DNA from 3 places in the Clostridioides sp. LIBA-6822 genome. Region 2 is predicted to be linked to each of the others. Evidence: a T-box and tRNA genes for the amino acid it is inferred to sense, from the RefSeq annotation. Region 2 holds a T-box; the other regions hold tRNA genes.
The links. A T-box is a leader RNA that pairs with one kind of tRNA and senses whether it is charged. The one in region 2 lies ahead of leuS (leucine--tRNA ligase), so its partner is inferred to be a tRNA-Leu.
Positions count from the first base shown of each region.

Region 1 (7,864 bases), 1.1 Mb from region 2:
AGGCTTTTTTAGTTTTATCAAATACCCTGTACAATTCACAAAACTAAAAAGAGAGGGAGATTTATATGAGAAATAAAAAAATTAATATTATTTTTCTGACGACAATTATGTTCATAATGTCAACAGTAATGGTTTTTGCGGAGGAAGATATAGACACTATTGCACTAGCTAATGCAGAAAAATTTGGAATTTTAACTTTAATACCACCATTAGTTGCTATAATACTTGCATTTATAACTAAAAACGTAATAATTTCCTTACTTATAGGAATTCTTTCTGGTAGTTTTATAATTAAAGCTAGTGGTATAAATGTGTTTGCCACACTTATACAATCATTTTTAGATTTAGTGGACAGAGCTTTGGTATCGCTATCAGACCCATGGAATGCAGGAATAATACTACAAGTTCTAGCAATTGGAGGAGTAATAAATCTTGTTGCTAAAATGGGAGGAGCTAAGGCTATAGCTGAAGCACTTGCCAAAAGAGCGAAATCAGCAAAAGGTACACAACTTATAACATGGTTTTTGGGTCTTTTAGTATTCTTTGATGATTATGCTAATTCATTAATAGTAGGTCCTATGATGAGACCTGTTGCAGATAAAATGAAAATATCAAGAGAAAAATTAGCCTTTATAATAGATGCTACAGCAGCACCAGTTGCTGGATTAGCCATAATATCTACATGGATAGGTCTTGAAGTTGGTTTAATACATGATGCTTTTGAAAGTATAAGTGTGGATGTTGATGCATTTGGTATATTTTTAAATACAATACCATTTAGATTTTATAATATATTAATATTAGCGTTTATTGTAATATCAGCATTATTATTAAAAGAATTTGGGCCAATGAGAAAGGCTGAGATAAAATCTAGAAGTAGAAAAGTTGGTACAGACCTTGATGAAGGCGTAGAAGAATTAGATGATTTAGCTCCAAAAAATGGAGTGAAATTGAGTGTGTGGAATGCTATAATTCCAATTGGAACATTAATAATAGTTGCTTTAGCATCATTCTATTATAGTGGATATACATCTATAATGGAAGGTGAAGATAAAGCTCTAATACAACTATTTACAAATTCACCATATTCTTTTGGGGCAATAAAAGAAGCATTTAGTGCATCTGATGCATCTAGAGCATTATTCCAATCTGCACTTGTTGCAAGTTTAGTTGCTATTATAATGGCTGTAGTAAAAAAGATTTTTACAGTATCAGAAGCAATTGATGTCTGGATAGATGGAATGAAAAGTTTAGTAATTACTGGTGTAATATTAATACTTGCATGGTCATTGAGTTCAGTAATAAAAGAATTAGGTACAGCTAAATTTTTAATACACTTATTATCAGGCTCACTACCTCCATTCTTATTGCCAAGCTTAATATTTGGTTTAGGAGCAATAATATCTTTTGCTACTGGAACAGCTTATGGAACTATGGGTATACTTATGCCACTTGCAATACCACTAGCATACTCATTAAACCCTGATATGTCCTATGTAATAGTAAGTACAAGTGCAGTTTTAACAGGTGCAATATTTGGAGACCATTGTTCTCCAATTTCAGATACAACAATACTTTCTTCAATGGGAGCTGGTTGTAATCACATAGACCACGTTAATACTCAAATGCCATACGCTATATTTACAGCAATAATCACTATTGTATTTGGATATATACCAGCTGGATTTGGATTACCAATATATATAGTATTACCAGTGGCTATAGCTGCGATATTTGTGGGTATTCAAATAATTGGTAAGAAAGTTGATGAAGCAGAGATAGAACTTGCAGAATAAGGATATAAATAAATTTCACCTTTTATTATCATTGTTTTGTTAGTTTTTAGATAATTTTAAAAAGTTATTGAAAATAATAGCGAAATATAGTAAAATAAAAGAGTGATAAGCGGATGTGGCGGAATTGGCAGACGCACTAGACTTAGGATCTAGCGCCATTGGCGTGGGGGTTCGACTCCCTTCATCCGCACTCTACAGTGCTTAGTTGTGCTGAAAAAAAAACTGGGGTTGCTGGCTTTCGGAGTGGGCTATCCCGTTTTTATTTTTTGAGAAATAAACCAAAATACAATATGAATATATTTCTAAAGATATTTTCTAATAAATATACAAAAGCACATTAAGTGCTTTTTTTGTTGTCTGAAAATGTGTTTACATATAAATTTTAAGACATTTGTTAAGAATATAAAATCTATAATAACGTATTTCTAATAAACAATTTAAAGTCACAATATAATCTGTTTTTTATAAACTTATAAAAAATATATCTGTTTAATAAGTTTAATTTTATTTAAAAATGCTCTATTTCAAAATCTTATTTTTCACAAAGATAAAATTGCAAACGATTCTATTGTGTGTATGAATATATCTTTAACATAATATAGTAAATTACAATATAACTTTACTTTTAGTGTTTTGTATGACATATTAATAATAAATTAAATAAATATATTATTTTACATTAATATATAACATATATGTATAAAAGTTAATAATATAAAAGTAATATAATTGATAATAAAAACTTAACAAAAAAATTAATACATAAAAAAAAATAAATATAATGTGTTGACATTTAATTGAAATATTCATACAATAAAAATGAAAATAAATATTTCCAAATGAGATTAGCGAGAGAGACCTTTATATAAAAAGGCGCCGAAGAAGAAATTTAAGAAATGCCAATTCTTAGAGAAACTTTCAGGCAAAGATATCGCTAGTTGATGGGACTCTGGAGAGACTTAAGTTAATATACTATAAGTCACCGAAGAAGCAAAATAATATTAAATTATTAAATCTTTCAGGTATACAAACAGGGATATATAGGCTAGGATTATTTTCTATGCTAATATATCTTTTTTTTATGAAAAAGTATAGGACATAATATCGAAATTGCTTAAATATAGTGGGTCTAATTTTATAGGGAGGGTTATATATGAATGAATTGAAAAGAGTGCCTTTGTATAATATACACAAAGAGCTTGGAGCAAAACTTGTTGAGTTTGCTGGCTGGGAAATGCCTTTAGAATATGAAGGAATAAATAAAGAGCATGAAATGGTTAGAAAAAGTGCAGGTATCTTTGATGTATCTCATATGGGAGAGGTACAAATAAAAGGTGTAGATTCAGAAAAATTTATACAAAATTTAGTTACAAATGATATAAGCACATTAAAGGTAAATGACATTATATATACACCTATGTGTTATGAAAACGGAGGAGTAGTTGATGATTTATTAATATATAAATTTGGTGAAGAAGATTATTTATTAGTAATAAATGCAGGGAATATAGATAAAGATGTGGCATGGATAATAAAACAAAGTAAAGGTTACAATGTAGATATAAAAAATGTTTCTAATGAAGTTAGTCAACTAGCAGTTCAAGGGCCTAAAGCAGAAGAAATTCTTCAAAAAATCACAGACATAGATTTAAAATCAATAAAATTTTATAAGTCAATTCCATCAACAAAAATATGTGGTTTAACTTGTTTAGTTTCAAGAACAGGATATACTGGAGAAGATGGATTTGAGATATATTGTAAAAATGAACATACAGAAATAATTTGGAATGAAGTTTTAAAAGCTGGAGGAGAAGATATATGTCCTGCTGGTTTAGGTTGTAGAGATACTTTGAGATTTGAAGCAGCTCTACCTCTATATGGTCATGAAATAGGCGAACATATATCTCCAATTGAAGGAGGCCTATCCATTTTTGTAAAAACAAACAAGGAAGATTTTATTGGAAAAACAATCTTATCAGAAGAAAAAGAAAATGGAGCTAAAAGAAAATTAGTTGGATTTGAAATGCAAGGCAAAGGGATGCCTAGAAATGGATACGATATAAAGATTGGTGACAAAATAGTAGGCTTTGTAACAACAGGATGTGCTTCTCCAACAACAGGAAAGATTTTAGGTATGGGAATTATAGATTCTGAGTATGCAAAAGTAGGAAATGAAATAGGTATAGCAATCAGAAAAAAAGTTGTTCCTGCCATGATAGTTAAGAAACCTTTTTATAAAAAGCAATATAAAAAAGATAATACTGTATTAAATGAAGAAAATAAATTTTCATATATACCTGCCACAAGTGAAGATAAATCAAAAATGTTAAAGGTAGTAGGATTAAATTCAGTTGATGAATTATTTTCAGATATACCAGATGAAATAAAGTTAAAAAGAGATTTAAACTTGGAAAGTGGGAAATCTGAATTAGAAGTAAGTAAAATAGTAAAAAGACTGTCAGAAGAAAATTTAAGTTTAGAAGACTTAACTTGTTTTCTTGGAGCTGGTGCATATGACCATTATATACCATCAATTATAAAACATATAACTTCAAGGTCTGAATTTTATACAGCATATACTCCATATCAAGCTGAAATAAGTCAAGGGACTTTACAAGTAGTGTTTGAGTTCCAATCTATGATTGCAGAAATTACTGGAATGGAAATTGCAAATGCATCAATGTATGATGGAGCAACTGCTGCAATAGAAGCATGCATAATGGCTATGAATCAGACTAGAAAAAGTAAAATAGTAGTATCAAAAACTACACATCCTGAAACTTTATCAGTACTTAAAACTTATCTACAATACAAAGATTGTGAAATAGTAGAAATTGATTTTTGTAATGAATATGGAACTACAGATATAGAAAAATTAAGGGCTTCAGTGGATAAAGATACAGCATGTGTTCTTATACAGACTCCTAACTTCTTTGGTATTATTGAAGAAATGGAGGAAATAGAAAAGATAACTCATGAAAATAAAGCTATGTTAGTTATGAGTGTTGACCCAATATCATTAGGTGTTTTAAAGACGCCAGGTGAGATAGGAGCAGATATTGTTATTGGAGAAGCTCAATCACTAGGAAATCCTCTTAACTTTGGAGGACCTTATGTAGGATTTTTGGCTAGTAAATCTAAGTATACGAGAAAAATGCCAGGAAGGATAGTTGGGCAAAGCTTGGATACAGAAGGAAAAACTGCATATGTGTTAACTTTACAAACTAGAGAACAGCATGTGAGAAGAGAAAAAGCAACTTCTAATATATGTTCAAATCAAGCTTTAAATGCTCTTGTAGCTTCAATATACATGGCTACTATGGGGAAAGAAGGATTTAAAGAGGTTGGTATGCAATCTATGAAAAAAGCACATTATGCTTATAATAAGCTTATACAAACAGGAAAATATAAGCCAATATTTAAAGGTAAATTTTTCAAAGAATTTACTGTACAAGGAAATCTTAATATAGAGACTATAAATAATAAACTTTTAGAAGAAAATATATTAGGTGGTTATAACTTAGAGCACAATTACCCAGAATTAAAAAATTCAACTTTACTTTGTGTAACTGAGAAAAGAAGCAAAGAAGAAATAGATAAGTTAGTTGGAATAATGGAGGGATTATAATGAAAGAATATAATAGTTTGTTGATAGATATATCTAAAAAAGGTAGAAAAGCATATTCGCTTCCAAAGTTAGATATAGATGATATAAAAGTAGAAGATATGATTGACCAAAGTATGGTTAGACAAAGTGAATTGAATTTGCCAGAAGTTGGCGAATTAGAATTAGTTAGACATTATACCCTATTATCAAATAAAAATTTTGGAGTTGATACAGGTTTTTATCCTTTAGGTTCTTGTACTATGAAATATAATCCTAAAATAAATGAAGATATGGCAGCACTTCCAAACTTTACTGGAATGCATCCATACCAATCTTCATACACAGCACAAGGTTCTCTCTCTTTAATGTATGACTTATCAAATCGACTTGCAGAAATTACAGGTATGGATGAAGTTACACTACAACCTTCCGCAGGTTCACATGGTGAATTTACAGGTCTTATGATTATAAAAGCATATCATGAAAATAGAGGAGACCATAAGAGAACTAAAGTAATAATTCCTGATTCTGCACATGGAACAAACCCAGCAAGTGCAGCTATGGCAAACTTTGATGTGATTCAGATAACATCTGATAAAAATGGAGCTATAGACATAGATGCGTTAAAAGAAGCTTTAAGTGATGAAGTAGCAGCTCTTATGCTTACTAATCCAAGTACTCTTGGATTGTTTGAAAAAAATATAAAAGAAATAGCAAGTCTTGTACATGAAGCAGGAGGACTCTTGTACTATGATGGTGCAAATATGAATGCCATTATGGGAATAACAAGACCTGGAGATATGGGATTTGATGTAGTTCATCTTAATCTTCATAAGACCTTTTCTACTCCTCATGGAGGAGGAGGTCCAGGAGCTGGTCCTGTTGGAGTTAAAAAAGAATTGGTACCTTTTTTACCAATACCAGTGATTGAAAAACAAGAAGATAAATATGTATTAGATTATGATAGAGAAAAATCTATTGGAAAAATTAAAAACTTCTATGGCAATTTTGGAGTGCTTGTAAGAGCTTACACATATATATTAACTATGGGAAGAGATGGGCTTAAAGAGGCTAGTGAAATGGCAGTTTTAAATGCAAATTATATCAAAGAGAGTATAAAAGATGACTATATATTACCAATAGATACCTTATGTAAACATGAGTTTGTATTAGGTGGGTTACCAAGAGGAGAGTCAAATATAAAAACTATAGATATAGCAAAGAGATTACTGGATTATGGATATCATCCTCCAACAATGTATTTTCCTCTTATCATAAATGAGGCACTTATGATAGAGCCTACAGAAAGTGAGAGCATAGAGACATTAGATAGTTTTATAGAAGCTATGAAAAATGTTGCTAAGGAGGCAAAAGAAGAACCAGAACTATTGAAAACTGCTCCACATAATACCCTAGTTAAGAGAGTGGATGATGCAAGGGCAGTAAAGAAACCTATACTTACATGGTCGCAAAGATAAATAATTAAAAATAGAGATTATAAATATAAAGGAATTTGTATTTATAACAAAAAGCTATCTAATTTAATATAGTTTAGATAGCTTTTTTTGTATATATAATATTTACTACTGAAGTTTTAAATTATATTAGTGCTTATATAAGAATATTAACATGATGATTATTATACCAATATTCATAAAAATTATAGAAATTTATTTTGATACAACTTTTTACTCTTTTGGTTTAAGAGAAGCTTAACTAAAATATATCGAAATTTATAAAAATTTAGGAAATCTTAAGAATTATATTATTAAAATCTTTAGATTTATATTTTATTATATAAACTATAGAATAATAAAATATAAAAATTGAGAATTTTATAATATATTTGTAGATTTAAGTATAAAAAAGGGTTAAGTTGAAAGGAGTAGAATATGGATAGTGTTAATTTAAAAAGGTATAATTGCGATATAAACATGGGATTAAGTAGCGTACAACTTCAAAGTAGAATAGATGATAATTTAATTAATGTATTTGATAATGGAAAAACTAAAACATATAAACAAATTTTTAAAGATAATGTGTTTACACTTTTTAATCTCATAAATATTGTTTTAGTTTGTCTATTGGTATCAGTTGGTTCTTTTAAAAATACTTTATTTATATTTATTGCTGTAATTAATACTATTATAGGAGTAATTCAAGAAATAAGAGCCAAAAGATTGTTGGACAATCTATCTGTCATAGTTTCAAATAAGGTATCTGTTATAAGGGAAGAAGAGAAAAAAGAGATTGATGTACAAGAATTAGTATTAGATGATATTATGATTTTAAAAACAGGGAATCAAATTTGTGCAGATTCAAAAGTTTTAGATGGAAAATTAGAGGTAAATGAATCTTTAATTACAGGCGAATCTGATATTATTATAAAAAATGAAGGTGATTTCTTATATTCTGGTAGCTTTGTAGTTTCTGGAGAGGCTTTTGTGAGAGTTGAAAATAT
Region 1 covers NZ_CP196995.1:1,838,782-1,846,645, forward strand. The annotation lists gene ACTG48_RS08795 (Na+/H+ antiporter NhaC family protein) at 66-1,796, shown strand; tRNA gene ACTG48_RS08800 (tRNA-Leu) at 1,906-1,986, shown strand; glycine riboswitch at 2,636-2,740, shown strand; glycine riboswitch at 2,744-2,832, shown strand; gene gcvPA (aminomethyl-transferring glycine dehydrogenase subunit GcvPA) at 2,950-5,424, shown strand; gene gcvPB (aminomethyl-transferring glycine dehydrogenase subunit GcvPB) at 5,424-6,881, shown strand; gene ACTG48_RS08815 (HAD-IC family P-type ATPase) at 7,296-7,864, shown strand, end outside.
Region 1: it has a tRNA-Leu gene. The T-box ahead of leuS (leucine--tRNA ligase) is inferred to sense a tRNA for this amino acid. The anticodon was not compared.

Region 2 (7,864 bases):
ATTTAAATTTAGGAAATCCTACATTTTCTTTAAAGAATTTTTTATATGCGTTTTCTAAATCTTTTAAGGTGTTTTGTAGTGAAAATTTGTCAGGTTCTTTAAGCCACTCTAATTCTCTTTTTAAATTGGTCAAATCAGAACTGCACTGTTTATAAGTAAAAGTTTCTTTATTATTTTCATAAACTTCTATTTTTTTAGCAAGATATTTATTATATACAAATCTACAACATCCAAAAATTTTGCTAATTAACTCTTGCTGTTTTTTATTTGGATACATTCTAAACTTATAAGCTTTTTCCACTACTATCACCTCACTTTAATTGTTTTTTATGATTATTAATATACATATCCGAGTAACTTCTATTTTTCATCACCCATTATAATATTAACAAACGTAATTATTTAAAACAATTATTTGGAAGGTTTTTATATTTATTTCTAAATAACATATGTAAGAACCGTAAGTTCTAACTTTTATCATTTTTGAGGTTGTCGTTCACATAAGTTCGCTACTACCTATGCAGTTCTCTTATGAACTTCTTACATTTTCATGCAAGCACAGACTATATCTTATCCTTCGGCATTATCCGTTAAGGTCTACCCACTTCCACTACCAATAGCTTGTAGTGTACTTCCCTCAAGAGGAATAGTCGTTGAAGTTTCTCCTATTCGGAGCTTACCTGCTGATTGCCCATTTTAAAGTACTTAGGGTTTAACCTTATACCATCTAACCAATTTTTTCTACTTTCGTAACTTTCACACTTAGGTTTATTTCATCCTTATGTTTTAGTTTAGTTAGCTTTAGGGGTTTCCAGCAATTCAAGTAGTATTGGATAGGTTCTTTCCTATCTCTACATATAAGTTTCCCTATATGCTGACTACTTTAGCTACTAACTCACGACTAAAGTCACGAGTGTGCGTAGCTATTTTTTAATCAATTGTACTTCTATTGATACCTTTATTATATAGATTTTGCTTAATTCTATTTTTACCACATCTATTTAAATTAACATTTGTATTAACTATTTTTTGAGCTAATACACTATCATTTACGAGATTATAATTTTTAAGAAAATCTATAACTCTATCAATTATGTTTTCATCAAATTCTGCTGATAACTTTTCTTTTATTTTTTTTTCAGACTGGTCAGCGTGAGATAAAATATTTAGTGCTTTATTTTTAGCTTTTATATACATCTCATCATCTAAAAGAGGTTTTAATTCCTCTTCATTTATTTCATTACCCTTTTTTAAATTGAATGTATAAACAAGTTCTTTAAATATAGCAATAAAAAATTTATCATCTACATAAATATTAACTCTATCATCATTTCTTTTTTGTTGTTCTATCTTAGTAATTGTGCCCATAAATCCTCCCTTTTTGTATGTAATTATATTAACAAAAGCAACTAATAAAATTTAATAAAAAACTTACATTTATATGTTATATTTTATCAAAATTAAGACAAAATAGTAAAAAGTTATTTTTATTAAAAAGTAAAGTAAAAACATGTTAAATAATTATTTTTTAAAGCATTTTTTAGCATATAAATATAATTATATACCAAAAAAAATAAATTATAAGCTTTAAGAAATAAAAAATAATGGTACAATAGTATTATAACATTAAAAGGAGACAAAATATGAAAAGCGAAAATCTAGTTAAGAAGGCGGAATTGAAAAATACTGAAAAACTAGAGAAATTTAATCGCCATAAAGGCAAAATCAAAATAGGTATATTGGGAGGTACTTTTGACCCTATACACTATGCTCATTTAGCAACAGCAGAGTTTATTAGAGACAAGTATGACATTGACAAAATTATCTTTATACCATCAGGAAATCCACCACATAAACTATGTATCACTACAGACAAGTATGATAGATATAATATGACACTTCTAGCAACTGAAAGCAACGAAGATTTTTTAGTTTCAAAAATAGAAATCGAAAGAAAAAAAAGGACTTATACAATAGACACATTAAAATACTTGAAGAAAAAATACAAAGATGCAGATATTTATTTTATAACAGGGGCAGATGCTATTTGTAGTGTTGAAGAGTGGAAAGATGTAAAGAAAAACTTTGAGTTAGCTACCTTTATAGCTGCGACAAGACCAGGAATTAGTTTGTTAAGGTCACAAGAGACTATAGAAAAGTTAACTAAAAAGTATGATGCTGACATTATAACAGTTTATGTTCCATCACTGGATATATCGTCCACATATATAAGGGAACAGCTAAATGAAGGCAAGTCAATACGTTACTTAGTACCCGAAAATGTAGAAAATTATTTATATGAAAATAAACTATATCAATATGGAGATGATTAAATGAACTTAGAGAATATTAACCAGAGACTAAATCAAATGCTACCAGTGGGGAGGCTTAGCCACTCAAAAAATGTTGCAAAATGTGCTGAAAAATTATGTGAGATTTATGGGTGTGACAAAGAAAAAGCTTGTTTAGCAGGAATGATTCATGATTGTGCAAAGTATTTAAGCGATAAAGAAATAGAAGATTATGTAAATAAGTATGAAATATACTTAGACCCAATAGAGGATGGAAATCGCTCTCTATCTCATAGTGTAATTGGGTCATACATATGTAAGTATGAGTTTGGAATAGAAGATGAAGATGTTATAAATGCAATCAAATATCATACAACAGGAAGAGAAGATATGTCTCTTTTAGAAAAAATAATTTACATAGCAGATTTAATTGAAGAAGGAAGAAAATTCCCAGTTGTAGATACATTAAGAGATTTAGCATATGGGGGAAAGCTTGATGAAGCACTTTTGACTTCTTTTAATAATACTTTAATGTTTGTTATCAATAAAGAAGAAGAGATACATCCAAGAACAGTTATGGCAAGAAACTATCTAATTAAAGAAAAGTTATTATAAAAAACCTGCATAAAGGTAAATATATTAATAAATTTAAAGTTGACTATGTTACAAAATCGTATTAATATGTTACAATAACTAAGTGTACTTTAATTAGGAAAGTGAGGAATTTTATATGACAGTGGAACAAATGACAAAAATAGCATATGATGCCATAGAAGATAAACTGGGTCAAGATACAGTTATAATAAATATAGGAAAGGTTTCTAGTTTGTGTGATTACTTTATTATCACTACAGCATCTTCTCAGAGACAGGTAAAAGCTATTGCTGATAATGTAGAAGATGAATTATCAAAACTAGGACTAGAACCAAGAGGAAAAGAAGGACAAAGCACTCAAACTTGGGTACTTCTTGATTATGGAGATGTAATGGTTCATGTATTTAATGAGGAAAACAGAGGATTTTATAATTTAGAAAAATTATGGAAAGATGCACCTTATATAGATATTGACACATTAGCATAAACATGATAATATATGTTATTATAATTAGAAAATTTCAAAAATTATATTAAATTGAATAGACTAGAGCAGTAAAAGACTATATTTTTTCAGAGAGTTAGTGGCAGGTGAGAACTAATATTATATAACTTTGAACTTACTAGATTGAAATCTATTTTCCGTAGCTGGATTAAAAGCTATCTAAGAGGGTCTATATAATGTAGGCTAATTAGGGTGGTACCGCGAAGATTTATCCTCGTCCCTAAACGTAAGTTTAGTGACGAGGATTTTTTATTTTCAAGGAATTATTTGGAAATTATAAGTAAATAATATTAAATAAGGTAGTTGAACACAACTAAAATAGGAGGCAAAATATGAGCGTATATAATTTTAAAGAAGTAGAATCGAAATGGCAAAAAATTTGGAAAGACAATAATCAATACAAGATGGATACAGCACAAACTGAAAAACCTAATTATTACACATTAGAAATGTTCCCTTATCCATCTGGAAAGATACACATGGGTCATGTTAGAAACTATTCTATAGGTGATGTTGTCGCAAGATTCAAAAAAATGGAAGGGTATAATGTACTTCATCCAATGGGATGGGATTCTTTTGGTTTACCAGCTGAAAATGCTGCTATAAAGCATGGGATACATCCACACAAATGGACAATGGAAAATATAGAAGAAATGAAAGAACAATTAAATTTATTAGGCCTTAGCTATGATTGGGATAAAGAAGTAGCAACTTCAACTCCAGAATACTATAGATTTACTCAAGAGATATTTTTGAAATTTTTAGAACATAGACTTGCATATAAGAAAAAATCTTATGTTAACTGGTGTCCTTCTTGTGAGACTGTTCTTGCAAATGAGCAAGTTGTTCAAGGAGCATGTGAGAGATGTAAAGCAACAGTATTAAAGAAAGATTTAGAGCAATGGTATTTTAAGACTACTGAATTTGCAGAAGAATTACTTAATGATTTAGATACATTAGATGGATGGCCAGAAAAGGTTAAAATAATGCAAAAAAATTGGATAGGTAAGAGTACAGGAGCAGACTTAGTTTTTGATATAGATGGAACTGATAAGTCTATGACAGTATTTACAACTAGACCAGATACAACTTATGGAGTTACTTATATGGTACTTGCTCCAGAACATGAGTTAGTTAAAGAATTGGTTGCTGGTACTGAATATGAAGCAGAGGTTGAAGCTTTTGTTCAAAAAATGCATACAATGACAGAAATAGAAAGAACAGCGGCTGATGTAGAAAAAGAAGGAATGTTTATAGGTAGATACGTTATAAATCCTTTAAATGGTAAGAAGGTTCCTCTATGGATAGCTAATTATGTGTTAGTTGAATATGGAACTGGAGCTATAATGGCAGTTCCTGCACATGATGAAAGAGATAGAGAATTTGCTGAGAAATATAATTTAGATATAATAGATGTAATAACAGAAGATAACAAAATGATAAACTCAGAAGAGTTTAATGGATTAGATGCTTCAGAAGGATTTGAAGGAATAATAGATAAATTAGAAAAAGAAGGTAGAGGAAAGAGAACTATTAACTATAGATTAAGAGACTGGTTAGTTTCAAGACAAAGATATTGGGGTTGTCCTATACCTGTAGTTTATTGTGATGAATGTGGAATAGTTCCAGTTAAGAAAGAAGATTTACCAGTTCTTTTACCAACTGACGTTGAGTTTACTGGAAAAGGGGAATCTCCACTTACTACTTCAAAGCAATTTATGTCAACAACTTGTCCTCACTGTGGAAAACCAGCTAGAAGAGAAGTTGACACTATGGATACATTTGTAGATTCTTCTTGGTATTTCTTGAGATATGTGGATAGCAATAATGAAAATGAGCCATTTAGTAAAGAGTTAGTTAATAGATGGCATCCAGTAGACCAATATATAGGCGGAGTAGAACATGCTATAATGCACTTACTTTATGCAAGATGGTTTGTAAAAGCATTTAAGAGTATGGGTATGGTAGATTTTGATGAGCCATTTAAAAACTTACTTACTCAAGGAATGGTTCTTATGGATGGTTCTAAAATGAGTAAATCTAAAGGTAATACAGTATCACCTATGGATATAATTGATGAGTATGGAGCAGATACTGCAAGACTTTTCGTATTATTTGCAGCACCACCAGAAAGAGATTTAGACTGGTCAGAGCAAGGTGTTGATGGATGCTTTAGATTCTTAAATAGAGTTTATAGATTGGTTGATGAGTTAGCAGATGTAGTTAAAAAGGACGTAGAGTTTGGAGAATTAAATTCTCAAGATAAAAATATGAGATATACTATACATTCTACACTTAAAAAAGTTACAGCTGATTTAAGTGAAAAATTTGGATTTAATACTGCTATATCAGCTCTTATGGAATTAATAAATGATATGTATAAATATAAAGAGTTAGATAATATAAATGAAGCAGTTATAAAAGAAGGTGTACAAACTATAGTAACTATAATTGCACCATTTGCACCTCATTTAGGTGAAGAATTATGGACTATGATAGGTAAAGATGGAAGCGTATTTGATATAGATTGGCCTAAGTATGATGAAAAAGCTTTAGTAAAAGATGAAATAGAAGTTGTTGTACAAGTTAATGGAAAAGTTAGAGGAAAATTAACTGTTAACTCAAATATATCTAAAGAAGACATGGAAAAGGTAGCTTTAGAAGATGAAAAAATAAAAGGATTAGTTGAAGGCAAAACTATAGTTAAAGTTGTTGCTGTACCTAAGAAGTTAGTTAATGTAGTTGTGAAATAAATCAAAACTATAAGATAAAATAATACCCCTATTACAAATTAATTAAAAATTTGTAATAGGGGTTTATTATTTTAAGATTTATTATAATTAACAGTAGATTCCTTTTTCAAAGAAATCCTTGATTTCATCAAGATTATCAGTTTTTCCAAGTGCCAAGATAAGTTTTATTCTAGCTTTTTGACCTGGAAGGTCTCCACCAAATATACATCCAAGATTTTTTAAATCTCTGCCAGAGCCATAATAACCATAGCTATCAAACACTCTACCTGAGTGGCATCTAGAAACTATAACAACAGGAAGTCCTTTTTCTCTAGCATATTCAACTCCAGAAAGCATCTGAGGAGGAATATTACCTCTACCCATTGCCTCAATAACTATACCTTTATATCCACTATCAACAGCAAATCTTATAAAGTCTGCATTTTCTCCTACATATGCTTTAAATAAAGCAACTTTAGATTCTACTTTATCAGTATCTATAATTGTTCTATTTACGATATCTCTTGTAAGAACAAGTTCATTACAGTCAATTATTCCTAATGGGCCACTAGTTAAAGATTTAAATGTATTTAAAGAAAGAGTATTTGTTTTAGTAGCTTCAGAAGCCAATAATACTTCATTGTTTAAAACTACAAGAACACCTTTGCCCATAGCATCTTTAGATACAGCAGTACAAACTGATGCAGATAAATTACTTGAACCATCATATCCAAGCTCAGAGCTACTTCTCATAGCACCTGTGACTATTACAGGTTTGATATTATCAATTGTAAGGTCTAGAAAATAAGCTGTTTCTTCTAAACTATCTGTACCATGTGTTATTACAACTCCTGTAATATCTTTTCTAGCTAATAAATCATTTACATAATTTTTTAATTCCATCATTCTATAAGGCGTTATATGAGGTCCTGGAATTTCATCAAAGTTAAAGACCTCAACATCTGCAACTTTATCAATGTTGGTAACCATTGATAATATTTGTTCCCCTGATAAGGTTGGTATAGCAGCTCCCACTTTATCATCTACTGTCATAGATATAGTTCCACCAGTAAAAACTATGGCAACTTTTTTCTTAATACTCATACTATTCTCTGCCTTTCATAAATAAAATTTATAATTCCGATAGGATTATATCAAAAAAAGTAGCTAAGGTCTACATAAATTCTTTTATTCATATAATTTAGATATTTCAGTGTAATAGAACTATTTAATAGTTTTTTGCCATTCAGTAACGTAGCTATTTAGTATTTCTCTTATGGCTTTTCCTATCTTAGTGTAAGCTTCATCATATAAATTTGCTAGAGATATTCTAATTGACCATTCAGGGCCATAGAATCCATTTCCACTAAGTAAGACTACAGAATAGTCATTAGCTAATTTATAAAGAACATCTACTGGAGTGGAATTTTTATTTATAAATTTAAATAAGTCTTCTCCATAGTTTAATTTAGCCCATTCTTCAATATCAAACTGAGTATAATATGCAGCATTATTTTTACTTTCGTTAATTGGAAGCTCTAAAGCTTCAAACAGTAGCTTCTGACGTCTATGACAAATACTCATATTAAGTTTTTTGTAGGCATCAACTTTGTCAATTAAGGCAAAGGCAGAGAAAAATGCCATTTGTACTTGCTGAGGAGTAGAAAGACCCGCAGTATGATTAAGAGCAACAAGTCTACTATCAGCAACAACTCTTTCCATAAATGAAAGACTAGAAGGAT
Region 2 covers NZ_CP196995.1:2,975,738-2,983,601, reverse strand. The annotation lists gene tnpB (IS200/IS605 family element RNA-guided endonuclease TnpB) at 1-310, opposite strand, end outside; gene recX (recombination regulator RecX) at 931-1,368, opposite strand; gene nadD (nicotinate-nucleotide adenylyltransferase) at 1,644-2,333, shown strand; gene yqeK (bis(5'-nucleosyl)-tetraphosphatase (symmetrical) YqeK) at 2,334-2,906, shown strand; gene rsfS (ribosome silencing factor) at 3,022-3,372, shown strand; T-box leader at 3,425-3,615, shown strand; gene leuS (leucine--tRNA ligase) at 3,723-6,143, shown strand; gene ACTG48_RS14490 (asparaginase) at 6,231-7,226, opposite strand; gene aspD (aspartate 4-decarboxylase) at 7,347-7,864, opposite strand, start outside.

Region 3 (7,864 bases), 1.8 Mb from region 2:
GTTGACAAGTGACTACTAATAACTTATCAACCATATCTAAAAAACCACTTTCTACCAATATAGCTGCATCTAAAATCACTATACTTTCGCCTTTTTTTCTTACTTCATCTATCTCACTTATTATTCTTTCTCTTATTCGTGGATGAGTCAAATTATTTAGCTCTCTAAGTTTTTCTTTATCATTAAAAACTATTTTTCCAAGAGCTTTTCTATTTAGTGTTCCATCATCATTTTTTATATTTTGTCCAAAGTAATTAAATACTTTTTTTACTAATATTTTATCTTCAAATATTTTTCTAGATATAATATCTGCATCCACTATAGAAATATTAAGATTTCTGAATATATTTGATAGGCTGCTTTTTCCACAGCCTATTCCTCCTGTAAGTCCTAATATCAACATAAAATCACCTACTTTGTCTCATACCAAGAACTACCGACATTTAAATCTACATCTAAGTGAACATCCATACTTACAGCATTTTCCATTTCTTCTTTTACTATCTTTTTAACTATCTCTATTTCATCATCAATTGCTTCAACTATCAATTCATCGTGAACTTGTAGTATAAGTTTTGATTTTAAATTATTATCTTCCAACTTTTTATGAACATTTATCATAGCAATTTTTATTATATCTGCTGCACTTCCCTGTATTGGTGCATTCATAGCAAATCTCTTTCCTCTGTTTCTTTCCATAAAATTGCTTGATTTTATCTCTGGTATATATCTTCTTCTGTTTAAAATTGTTACAGCATATCCATCTTCACTAGCCTTTTCTATTGTCATATCCATAAACTCTTTTATTTTATGGTATTTAGCAAAATAACTTTCAATATACTCTTTTGCCTTTGGAACAGGTATATTTAAATCATCTGCCAATCCAAAATCACTTTTACCATATATAATACCAAAGTTTACTGCTTTAGCTGCACCTCTCAATTCACTAGTGACATCTTCCATAGAAACATTGAAAACTTGTGAAGCTGTTTTAGTATGAATATCTTCATTGTGTTTAAATGCTTCTATCATATTTTCATCTTGACTCATATGTGCAAGAACTCTAAGTTCTACCTGTGAGTAATCGGCATCAACCAGCTTACAATTATCATCTGCAATGAATACTTTTCTTATTTTTCTACCCATTTCCATTTTTATAGGTATATTTTGAAGATTTGGTTCTGTAGATGAAATTCTTCCTGTAGTTGTTATTGTTTGATTAAATGATGAATGAATTCTATTACTTTCTGGATTTATTATATTTAAAAGCCCTTCAACGTAAGTAGAATTCAACTTTACTATTTGTCTATACTCAGTTATCTTATCTATTATTGGATGTTTATCCCTTAATTTTTCTAGAACATCTGCATTAGTAGAGTATCCAGTCTTAGTTTTTTTGATTATTGGAAGCTCTAATTTTTCAAATAGTATAACACCTAATTGTTTTGGTGAATTTATATTGAATGGTTCTCCAGATAATTCATAAATTTCCTTTTCTAATGTAGCTATTATTTCTTTAAACTCAATACTTAACTCATCCAAGATACTTTTGTCTACTTTTATACCTTCATACTCCATATGTCCTAAAACTTCTACTAAAGGCATCTCTACATGATAAAAAAGACCATCCATACTCATATCTATTAGACTTCTTTCCATCATAGGAACTGTTTCTTTCACTGTGCATATTATTTGACCCATGTACTCAGCTAAATCCTCAAACTCTAAATCTTCATAGTTTTTGGATTTAACTCCTTTTCCTAATAATTCTTCTTTTGATTTAACCTTTTTTGATAAATACTTCATGGCTATTGCACTACAATCATATGAAGTAGATGAAGTTGAATCTATTAAATACTCAGCTATAGTTATATCAAAATACATATTTTCCAATTTAATATTATATGGCTTTAAAGATATATAATCATCCTTTAAATTATATCCATATTTTTTAATTTCGTTATTTGAAAGTATGCTATCTAATTTTGTTACTTCATCTGAATCTATATAATATATTTTTTCTCCATCTACACTTATAAAAATATATATTATATTTTTTTCAAGTATATTACCTTGTCCTCTAACAGTTTTTAAAATAACCTGTCCTTTTTTATTCACTTCATCTATAAATTTATCTATATCTTTTAGTTTTAATATTTCTATTTTTTCTTCTACTTGCTCTGTATCATTTGAATCAACTAAATCAACTAATCTTGATAAGAGACTTGTAAATCCAAAATATCTAAATTTATCTAAAAGCTCATCTTTATCATAATCACCAAAAATCATGCTCTCTAAATTTACTTCTATTGGTACATCTCTTATAATAGTTGCTAATCTTTTACTTTGAATAGCAATTTCTTTATTTTCTTCTATTTTCTTTTTTACACTACCTTTAAGTTTATCTGTATTCTCTATCAAGTTTTCTACACTAGAAAACTCTTTTATAAGCTTTATGCCTGTTTTTTCACCTATCCCAGGTACTCCAGGTATATTATCTGACTTATCTCCCATCAGACCTTTTAAATCTATAAACTGTGTTGGTGTCATCTCGTACTTTTCAATCACAGAATTAAAGTTGTATTCTTCTACTTCACCAACTCCTTTTTTTGTTATAAGAGTAGTTGTGTTATCTGAAGCAAGTTGGATGGCATCTTTATCTCCAGTTACTATGTATACCTTATATCCATTCTCTTCTGCTTTTTTAGAAACAGTACCTATAATATCATCTGCTTCATAACCATCTATTTCTAATCTGTTTATTTTAAATTTATCTAAAAGGTCTTTTAATGGTTGTAATTGTTCTGCCAATTCATCTGGCATTCCCTTTCTTCCAGCCTTATATTCTTTATATTCTAAATGTCTAAATGTAGGTGCTTTTCTGTCAAAGGCTACACTTATATGTGTTGGTTTATATATATCAATCATTTTAAATAACATTGTCGTAAAACCATATATAGCATTGGTCTTTAGACCTTCTTTATTATTCATTTCTGGAAGAGCATAAAAAGCCCTATTTATTATTGAATTTCCATCTATTATAATTAATTTTTTTTCCAAATTATATCACTCCTAAAAATTATCTATTTTTGTAACATATATATTATATACCAATATACTGTTATTTAATATTCCCATAATAATAATAGTATATTAAAATTAAATATGTTGCAAACAATATATTTTTTTGCTATAATAATATACATAATATGCCCGAGTGGTGGAATTGATAAATACAATGGGTTCAAAATCAACTGTATTGATTAATAAGTTTTTGTAATAAAAGTCTAGTATTTATGATATTTTACAGTTTGATGAGTATTTTGTATTCAATATTCCTATTGCATATTCTTGGAAAATCTGGTAGGATATACAAGTAGCTTGGATTTAAAATATAAGCCGCTGTGGCGGAACTGGCATACGCATACGACTCAAAATCGTACGGGAAACCATATGGGTTCGAGTCCCATCAGCGGCACCAATAAAAAAAAACTCTTTAGTATATACTAAAGAGTTTTTTTTTATTGTAATATTTTTTCATCTTTGTTTCTAGCCTTGTATAAGTATAAATACCATAGGCATGACTTCTTGAACTCCTAAAACATATCTAAACAAAGCAGGATTTTTTATGTATTTACTTAATAAATCCATACTTCTTATCATATTGATTTTTTCCCAATCTCTAAAACTTTTCCCTCTCTAAAAATATTTATAATCAATCATCATTATTCAGTATAACTATTCGATATTATTTTAAAGTATTTGTCATTTAAAACAAACTTGTAATAAAAGCATATCTGAAAGTATTCTAACTCCAATACTTAATAAAGAGTTCTTTTTACAATTATAGATATAAACAACATCTATCTTAATGGACTGTATAGAGCTACAACCAAAGGCAAACACATATAGTTAAGCAATGTGTCCGTGATTTTTCTTTATTATTTTATCATAATAGCTTTATTAATCCATTATAACATTACATAATTTTAAAAAAATTATATAAAAAGTCAAAATTTACATATATATTAATAAAACTTGTAAAAACACAGCTAAATTTCTACAATTAAGTACTTAAAACTTGAAAATACTTACTTTGCTATATATTTTAGATAAATATATAATTTATTTAGTTAAGAAAGGAAGTTGTAAATATAAAAGATAATTTAAAAATAACACTAAAATACATAAAAAGTTATAAAGCTAGATCTTTAACAATTGCTCTGAGTATAATTCTTGATACATCAACTTATTGTTGGTATTGTACTCTCTCAAGAAGTGCTCAGTAAGCAGTGGTAGTTAAATAGTATGGGCCTAAAATCAGAAATAAATCAAGACCTTACTCTTAATATATATATTATTAATTTTAGTTGTTTTATTTATTATTCATTTATTAAATAATAAAAAGATAAGGAGTTTAATATGATATTCAGTAGTTTAATATTTTTATTTTTATTCTTTCCAGTCATACTCATTTGCTATTACTTAGCAAATTCTAAGTATAAAAATGTTGTGTTACTTCTAGCAAGTATTACCTTCTATGCATGGGGAGAACCAAAATATATTTTTTTGATGATGCTATCAATAATAGTAAACTATATATTTGGTATTAAAGTTTCTGACAGTAAAGATAAGAAAATATGGGTTGTGCTTTCTGTGATTTACAATATATCCATTCTTGGTATATTCAAGTATAGCAATTTCTTTGTAGATAATATTAAATTTTTATTAAATACAAATATAACTATACCTGAAATTAAATTACCTTTAGGTATCTCATTTTTCACATTTCAGATAATGAGCTATGTAATAGATGTATATAGAAATGATGCTAAAGTTCAAAGAAAATTAACTAACCTAGCATTATACATAAGTTTATTCCCTCAGCTTGTAGCAGGTCCTATTGTTAGATATCAGACTGTGGCAGATGCTATTGGACATAGAGAACATAATTGGTATAAATTTACTCAAGGCGTAAACAGATTCGTTATTGGTCTTGGAAAAAAGGTGATTTTAGCAAATCAATTAGGTATAATTGCAGATGATGTATTTAATAAGTCATCTGGAGATTTATCAAGACTTGATGTGTGGCTAGGTGTAGTTTGCTATACACTTCAAATATTCTATGACTTTAGTGGTTATAGTGATATGGCTATTGGTTTAGGTAAGATATTTGGATTTGATTTTTTAGAAAATTTCAACTATCCATATATCTCTCAAACAGTATCTGAGTTTTGGAGAAGGTGGCATATATCTTTAAGTACTTGGTTTAAAGACTATGTATATTTCCCATTAGGTGGAAATAGAGTCTCTAGATTAAAACTATATAGAAATCTATTTATAGTATGGTTTTTAACTGGCATGTGGCATGGAGCTAATTGGACTTTTATTATATGGGGTCTATATTTTGGAATATTAATATCAATAGAAAAAGCATTTTTAGAAAAGTTGTTATATAAAATGCCAAGAATCATAAGACATATGTATTTACTTTTTATAGTCATGATTGGATGGGTATTCTTTAGAGCAGAAGATTTACCAAAAGCTATTAAGTTTATAGGTATTATGTTTGGTTCTGGAAATTATCCACTTGTCAGTAATGCATTCAATGTATTTATAATTGAATATTGGTATATAATTGTTGGAGCAATCATTCTATCAACTCCTATTGTAGAAGTTATAAAGTCATTAGTAGTTAAGAAGAATAAAAATACACTAAATAGTACAATGTGTCAAGTTACTAATGCAGCTTTCATAGTTGCTTGCATGTTTATTGTAACGGTAATGTTAAGTAGCTCAACTTATAATCCATTCTTATACTTTAGATTCTAATTTTGGAGGTATTGACATGAATAAAAATAAACCAAGGATTGTTGCCATTTCATTTTTAATTATAGTATTTGGATTTTTTATACTAAACTTCTCACTTCCAAAGAAAAAATTAAGTATAACTGAAAATAGAAATCTTGCAAAATTCCCAACTATAGAAAATTTTAAAAAAGGTAACTACATAGATAAATTTGAAGAGTACTTTAATGACCATTTTGCATTTAGAGATGAAATGATATCAATAAATACAAAATCTCAAGCTAGTTTAAATAAAACTAAAGTAGGTAACTATTACTTAGGAAAAGATAACTGGATATTAGGTATGTTTCCAAAAGTTTTAAACCAAAACCAATTAAATAGATACGAAAAGTCTATTAATTACTTATCTAATCTAAGTAAAGATATGGGAAAAGATGTGTATTTTACAATGATGCCACATAAATCTAATATGCTAAAACATTTATATCCTAAGTATGTTGATAATATAAGTAATATAGATATAAATTTAAAGAATTTTAAAAATAGATTAAATCAAGATTCAATTAAATACATAGATATGGATGAGTATTTTTTAAGCAACTATTCAAATAAAGAAAGAGAAAATTTATATTTTAAAACTGACCATCATTGGACTGGATATGGAGCATTTGAAGGCTTTAAAATGATGGCATCAAATATGGACTTGGGTCTTTCTAAGCAAGATTTAAGAAATCATTTTAATAGCTACAAAAAGTCTATAGTTACTGATAAAAAGTTTGTAGGAAGTTATAATCAAAATATAGATATGCTAATTAAAGAAAATGAATATGTAGTTTATATGACAAAAGATAACCAAGATTATAGCTTTGATATAAATGGAAAAGAAAAAGAAGAAAGACAGGTCTATGCAACTAAAAGAAGTGATAAAAAGTGGGATTATGGTGGGGCATACATTAGAGGAGCTCAAACTAATATATTAACTATAAAAAATCCTAAAGCATTATTAGATAAAAAAATACTAATATTTAGAGATTCATACCAGGCTCCTACAACACTTTTATTTGCTGATATGTTTAATGAAGTAGAGATAGTAGACCCTAGAAATATAAACTCAATAGATAAAACATACAAAGATATGATTGAGGAAAGCAATGCTGATGTTGTAATGTTTATGTATAATAGCTCTGGGTTTGATTCAATGATAGATGCGATGATAGATAAAGGAATAGTATAATATAAAAATATTAACTAAAATTAATTTTAAGGGATTATTTCAAAATAAAAATTTGAATCATCCCTTTTTTATACCAAAACTGGAAAAGAGACTATTTATCTAACAATGCATATACCTACCATATAAACTTATAAACAACCTCTCTACACTATGTTATCTTTCTAAAAATATCAATATATATCTTATATTAGCATAGCGTAAACAATTAAGAAATAATCCCATACGTCTTTTTTACAATAGAGATAAAATCACAAAGATTCTTAGACAACCACTTGTCCTTATGATAAATTAATTGTGAAAAAATATTATAGTCTGTAGTATAAGGAATCTTAACCAATTCATGTTTTTTTAATTCCTTTTCTACTGCAAGCTCTGGAAGAAGGCACAATCCAAGCCCACTAAGTACTGTTTGTTTAATTACCTGAATACTTCCAGTTTCAAGAACTGTTTTTGGTACTATAGATGATTCAGATAGCTCTTTCTCAAATAAACTTCTATAACAACAACTCTTTCCTGTCAAAATAAATGGAACATTTTGAAAGTCTTGAATATACACCTTTTCTTTTAAGGCTAAATCACTTTCTGGAACTGATAAGACACAGATTGGCTCCTCATTTTTTAATACAGAAATAGTAGATTTATCATTTATAGGTAAATCAAGTATAAATGCTATGTCAATCGTATTATCAGCAAGTAAAGGAACAAAATCAGAAGAATCTAGAGTTTTTATAAAAAGGTCAACATCTGGATATTTCTCTTTATATACTTTAATAATCTCAGGTAACTTAAAAATACAAATAGATTCTGATGCTCCAATAACAA
Region 3 covers NZ_CP196995.1:1,224,328-1,232,191, reverse strand. The annotation lists gene coaE (dephospho-CoA kinase) at 1-403, opposite strand, end outside; gene polA (DNA polymerase I) at 412-3,060, opposite strand; tRNA gene ACTG48_RS05930 (tRNA-Leu) at 3,399-3,481, shown strand; gene ACTG48_RS05925 (MBOAT family O-acyltransferase) at 4,423-5,832, shown strand; gene ACTG48_RS05920 (alginate O-acetyltransferase AlgX-related protein) at 5,849-7,042, shown strand; gene ACTG48_RS05915 (LysR family transcriptional regulator) at 7,248-7,864, opposite strand, start outside.
Region 3: it has a tRNA-Leu gene. The T-box ahead of leuS (leucine--tRNA ligase) is inferred to sense a tRNA for this amino acid. The anticodon was not compared.